One region of the Brevibacillus sp. FW306-2-1A-C05A genome, then DNA from elsewhere that is predicted to be linked to it. Evidence: predicted binding sites of a transcription regulator. Region 1 holds the regulator's gene; the other holds the start of a gene.
What was found. The regulator LexA, encoded in region 1, represses DNA repair genes until DNA is damaged. The targets are predictions, from matches to a motif close to CGAACATATGTTCG.
Positions count from the first base shown of each region.

Region 2: uvrB (excinuclease ABC subunit UvrB) is a predicted target of LexA. The motif match lies at 1,326-1,339, and genes of this name have one in related genera.

Region 1 covers NZ_JBYSWV010000001.1:48,602-51,692, reverse strand. Annotated here, with positions in the region: gene AC3WJN_RS00290 (DUF4269 domain-containing protein) at 1-202, opposite strand, end outside; gene AC3WJN_RS00285 (DUF456 domain-containing protein) at 330-815, shown strand; gene lexA (transcriptional repressor LexA) at 877-1,500, opposite strand; gene yneA (cell division suppressor protein YneA) at 2,131-2,472, shown strand; gene AC3WJN_RS00270 (DUF896 domain-containing protein) at 2,565-2,762, shown strand; gene crcB (fluoride efflux transporter CrcB) at 2,862-3,091, shown strand, end outside.
Region 2 covers NZ_JBYSWV010000021.1:16,450-19,540, forward strand. Annotated here, with positions in the region: gene uvrB (excinuclease ABC subunit UvrB) at 1-1,248, opposite strand, end outside; gene AC3WJN_RS14120 (flagellar hook assembly protein FlgD) at 1,427-2,359, shown strand; gene AC3WJN_RS14125 (hypothetical protein) at 2,427-3,091, opposite strand, start outside.

The DNA of each region.
Region 1 (3,091 bases):
ACTGCTCGAGGTGGTGGCACTCGCAAATAATGTCCAGATCGCTGTCCGCAATGTCGATGTCCAGAGGGATCGTACCTGCGAGCACGGGATCGAACGCTTGCAGCCGCTGCATGACCGCGGATTGGGCGATGGCCTGGCCCGCAGCTTTTTGTTTCGGTGTCCCGTTGTGCAAATAAGAGAGGTCGCGCCAGTTTCGCGTCATAGTAACCCTCCGCTTTCGTTAAAATAGGCAGGTACTCCTCGCAGACGGCCTCACGGATTCGCAAAAGAAGAGTGCAACTTCAATCGGCTTTTTCTCGTATTACCTATGTGAGAGGAGTGCATAGAGAATGGATATTGTTCTTTGGATTATCGTGTTGGTGCTTTTCGCGCTAAGTATCGCCGGTATATTTTTGCCAGTACTACCCGATACGATTTTACTGTGGGCAGGCTTTTTGCTCTACCACTTTTTCATAGCCGATCCGGGAGCGGGGTTGCCAGCGTCTTTCTGGTGGGGGATGGTGGTGCTCAGTATCTTGCTGTACGGTGCGGATTTGTTGACCAACATGTTTTTCGTGAAAAAGTACGGCGGCTCCAAATGGTCTTCGGTGGCTGCGGCCGTAGGGATTGTTCTCGGAATCTTCGTGTTCCCGCCGTTCGGGATGCTGATTATGCCGTTCGTGCTCGTGGTGCTGGTGGAGTTGCTCGTGCAAAAGCAGCCGATAGAGAAAGCGGTAAAGGCAGGCTTTGGCTCGCTGATCGGCTTTTTGGGAAGCGCAGTTGTCAAAGTCGTGTTGCAGGTGAGCATGATCGTCTGGTTTTTCCTTGCCAGATAAATATAATGATAGAGACGAAAAAGGACAGCGGAGGCTGTCCTTTTTTCATGCGCTGGAACGATTAGTGGATGAGGCGATAGACGCCAATGACTTTTCCGAGAATGGTGACGTTGTCCAAAATGATCGGTTCCATCGTCGCGTTTTCCGGCTGGAGGCGGAAGTGGTTCTTCTCTTTGAAAAAGCGCTTGACGGTCGCTTCGTCTTCTTCTGTCATGGCGACGACGATATCGCCGTTGTTGGCGACGTGCTGCTGGCGCACGATTACGTAGTCGCCGTCCAGGATACCGGCGTCGATCATGCTGTTCCCGGAAATCCGCAGCATGTACACCTTGTCTGAAGTCACGATATTTTCTGGAAGCGGGAAGTACTCTTCGACGTCCTCAATCGCGGTAATCGGCTGCCCGGCGGTTACTTTCCCGATGACGGGAACGCGAACGACAGAGTCCTCGAAGTTGTCCTGGAAGCGGTCTTCCTCAGACAGCAGTTCGATGGCGCGAGGCTTGGTAGGGTCGCGGCGGATCAGCCCTTTCTTTTCCAAGCGCGCCAGATGACCGTGCACAGTAGAGCTGGAGGCAAGTCCGACAGCTTCGCCGATTTCGCGGACGGATGGAGGATAGCCTTTGTCCCGGACTTCCTTGCGAATAAATTCGATTATGGCTTGTTGTCTGCTGGATAATTTTGACATAGAGAGACACCCCTGATTTCTCGAACATGTTTTCCTATATTATACCATGGGAGCTTGCGTTCGACAAACATAAGTTCGATTTTGATGCGAACAGGAATTTTTGACAGGGTAAATGCATTTGATTCGACAGCATCGGCCAAATCTCGAAAAAAGCGCGGGCGGGCGGCCGGAGCCGTAAGTTGCAGCCGTTCCATTGTAATAGAGCCGGGCTAACTCCAAGTCGGCAAACAGTTCCATCGTCGCGGAGCCGGGCTTACGTCGAGCCACAAGCCGCTCCATCGTCGCGGAGCCGGGCTTACGTCGAGCCACAAGCCGCTCCACTGTCGCAGAGTCGAGCTCACGTCAAACCGCCAGCCGCTCCAGTACCGAAGAGCCGAGCTTACGCCAAGCCACAAACCGCACCAACGCGGCACACTTGGACTTCTGTTCAGGCAGCAAGCAACCAGCTAGAAACGAGCTAAATCCACCCCAATAGAGTCGCCCGGCAGCGTCATCCGAAGCAAAAACGGCTGCGCACAGCAGCTCCGCGCGAATTTGCGAGACGGCGGTTTTTGTATTGACATGAACATATGTTCTCATTTATGATAGGGATACGAACTTATAGAACGTATGTTTGCAGGGGGTCATATTATGAATGCCATGTCTATCCATAACCGTTTCGAGAAAAAGCAGCCTCGCCGCGTCCGTTTGGGCATCACGAGAGGACAAGCTATTTTGTTTTTGCTGACGTTCTCTCTCTTTTTTTACTTGCTTACCGAACTGGTGTTTGCCTCTTCTGCGCATAAAGAGCCGCTAAAAGGAAAAGAAGTGACCGTTCGCTCCGGCGACAGTCTTTGGACGATTGCTGTGCGCCATCATCATTCGGAAAAGGTGGATGTGCGCGATCTGATTTTCGATATCAAAATGGCGAACAACCTCGACAGCAATCTCATTTATCCGGGGCAGACCTTGTTCATCCCGGAAACGGACTGATTCGAGCACTTGCCCGCCATCCGCTCTCTTGCCAGTTCCGACTGATATGATATAATAAAGCGGCATTACTACAGAGTGGGAGGAACCGGAACGTGGTATCTGACGCAGAAATTAAACGAATCAACGAACTGGTCAAGAAATCTCGCGAGGTTGGCTTGACTGACGAGGAGAAGCAGGAGCAAAAAGCTCTGCGCCAAAAGTACATCGATGCGGTCAAGATGTCGCTTCGAGCGAATCTGGATTCCATCCGCTATGTGGAAGATCTTGAGGAAAATCGTCCAAAACAGTAAACTTACTTGTATTGATACGGCAGACATCCTTGCTTGACGCTCGGGTGTCTTTTTGTTCCTGACGACTTCTGCCAGTTTTGCAATTGAGGAGGGGGACCAATGGCATGGGTGGCTGTAGCGGTTGGGGGAGCAGTCGGCTCGTTGCTTCGTTATGTGCTGGCGCTGGTTGCCAATCAGCCGGGCTGGCCTGTAGGCACGTGGCTGGCGAACATCATTGGCTCGTTTGCCATCGGCGTTTTGTTTGTGATCGGCAAGGAGCGGGGAGGCTTCTCGCCTGAGCTGTATCTTTTGTTTACGACAGGCATTATGGGCGGATTCACGACGTTTTC
Region 2 (3,091 bases), on a different contig from region 1:
CAGTCCTGTCGGGCGAATGACCTGCTGCACCAGTTCCGGGCAGTGCTCCAGCTCATACGGGCCGGGCGTTGCCGAGATGTATATCGCCTGGTTGATTTTTTGCTCAAACTCCTCGAATCGCAGCGGGCGGTTATCCTTCGCAGACGGCAGGCGGAATCCATGCTCGACCAGTACGTTCTTGCGCGCCTGGTCGCCGTTGTACATCCCCCGCACCTGCGGCAAGGTCATGTGCGACTCGTCAATCAACAGCAGGTAGTCCTCTGGAAAGTAATCCATCAGCGTGTACGGAGCGTGCCCTGCCGGAAGCCCCGTCAGATGGCGCGAGTAGTTTTCGATCCCGGAGCAAAAGCCCATCTCCAGCATCATCTCAATATCGTAGCGCGTCCGCTGCTCCAGCCGCTGCGCTTCCAGCAGCTTCCCGGCTGCGCGCAGCTCTGCCAGCCGCTCTTCCAGCTCCGCCTCGATGCTTTGGACGGCCAGCTTCATTTTTTCTTCGCGGGTGACATAGTGGGACGCAGGGAAAATCGCTACGTGGTCGCGCTGCCCTAAAATCTCTCCGGTCAGCACGTCAATGGAGGTGATCCGCTCAATTTCGTCTCCGAAAAACTCCACGCGAATCGCCTGCTCGCTCTGTGACGCCGGAAAAATCTCCACGACGTCTCCGCGCACCCGGAAGGTCCCCCGCGTAAAGTTGATGTCGTTGCGCGTGTACTGGATGTCGACCAGCCGATGCAAAATCTCGTCTCGTCCTTTTTCCATGCCGACGCGCAGCGACAGCAGCAGCTCCTTGTATTCTTCCGGCGAACCCAAGCCGTAGATGCACGATACCGACGCCACAATAATGACGTCGCGCCGCTCAAACAGGGCACTGGTCGCCGAGTGACGCAGCTTGTCAATCTCGTCGTTGATGCTGGAGTCTTTTTCAATAAACGTATCCGATTGGGGAATGTACGCTTCCGGCTGGTAGTAGTCATAGTAGCTGACGAAGTATTCCACCGCGTTATTCGGGAAAAACTCCTTGAACTCTGCGCATAGCTGGGCAGCCAATGTCTTGTTGTGCGCCATCACCAGTGTCGGCTTGTTCACCTGGGCAATCACCTGGGCGGCCGTATAGGTTTTTCCCGTACCAGTGGCCCCGAGCAACGTCTGGTGCCGCTTGCCTGCCTGAAGCCCCGCTACCAGTTCGGCGATCGCGGTCGGCTGGTCACCGGACGGTTGATACTCCGATACCAATTCAAAACGGTCCATTCCCTCGTTCATCTCCTCGTTGCATAACTGTTTCTATTTCCATTATAACACAATTCCGGCTATGATAAGCCGAAATTCGAACAAATGTTTGTCTTCATCCTTCGACACATTATACCGATAATAAGTAGTAGTGTACAAGCACGTACGGTTAGACTCGCCACCTTCAGGGAGGATCGACATGTCAGATATCGGAACCACCGTTAAAAATAATCCTTATATTCAACCACATATGAGCTATCAAGGTAAAAAGGAGTTCACCACAGAGCTTGACAACAACGCCTTCATGAAGCTGCTGCTGGAACAGTTGAAGCATCAGGACCCGATGTCCCCGATGGACAACTCCCAGTTCATCCAGCAAACGAGCATGATGACCATGGTGGAAAAAATCACCAAGATGGCGACGCTGATGGAGCAATCGAACAACAGCATGCTGACGCTGGAAAAGTACGAGTCGCTGATCGGGCGCACCGCCACCTACTCCCTCACGACCAAAGACGAGGTGACGGGAGAAACTGCGACAGAGACGAAGGAAGGCGTGCTCGAAGCCGTTTACATGGACAGCGGCAAGATTTACTTCCGCATCGCCGGAGAGTCTACCCCGATTCCGCTCGCGGACATCAAAGGTCTGGAATCGCAGGGCATGACCGGAAATGCGCTGGATAGCAGCGTGAAGTTCATGAACATGATCGGCAAGGAAATCTCGTACAAGACGACCAAGGAAGTAGACAAAGACGGCAATCCGGCGACCACAGACGACATCACCAAAGTAGATGAAATCGCCAACGCAGTCGTCACAGGCTTCTCCATGAAAGACGGCGCCACGCAGTTTACGCTCGATAACGGCATGACCGTCAAGCTCGATCAGGTCGTGGGCATGAGCGTCAGGCCGGACAGCAGCGTCATGAGCAATTCGCTGCAGTACGCCCAAATGATCGGCTTCAACATCACCTATACGGAAAAGCAAACCAATACAGACGGCTCGACCACGGACAACAGCCTGAACGGTGTCATTAAAGCCGTCAGCATGAAAAACGGCGTCGTGGAGTTCGTCTTGACCGATGACAAAAAAATTGCGCTGAATCAAATCACCGGGTTTGAAGCGAGCGCCTAGTCCTTTCTATGCGAAAAAGCCGCACTTGCTCTCTCTGGAGCGTGCGGCTTTTTCTTTTTACTTGTCCCTATTCTTTTACGACCGTCTGTCCCGTAAGCGCATCGACATACAACGTCGTATCTATCTTCACATCGCCCCCGCAAAAACAGTGCGAGCGGGTCTGGCGGAAGGACAGGTCATAGCCAAGCTTCCAGCTCATCGCGCCTGTTTGCCGATCCTTTTGGTGAATGTAGGTCAGTTCAAGCGGCATGGCTTGCAGCAATCGCTCCATCGCTCCCTGTTCATTGATCGCCTTGGCGCGAGCGGGGAAGACCATGTTGTCCGGGCGCTGTACGATAACTTCCTCGACCTTGCCCGTCCACGCATTTGCGGTAATCGTGTACATCCCTTCTTCTTTCATCTGCCCGATCCGGTAGACAGGAACGCCGCCGATAAGCGGGTCGGCCACCAGCGTCGTATATTTGTCGGTGCCGACATCGGCAAGCCTCAACTGGTTGCTTCCGGAAGGCACGAGTCTTCGCAACAACGCTTCCGCCCCTTTGCGATCCCGGCTCTTGTCTGTTTTGGCGGTGGACCACTGCTCATCTGCCTGCTTGTAGACAAAACGAATCAGCCGCCCTGTCTTGGCATCGGTTTCGAGCATAATATGGTGCTTTTGGGCCTGGCTGATCCCTACCGGAAAACTTCCGATGTGGTATTTCTTGTCCGCATCGGCGACACTCTCCGGGAAGT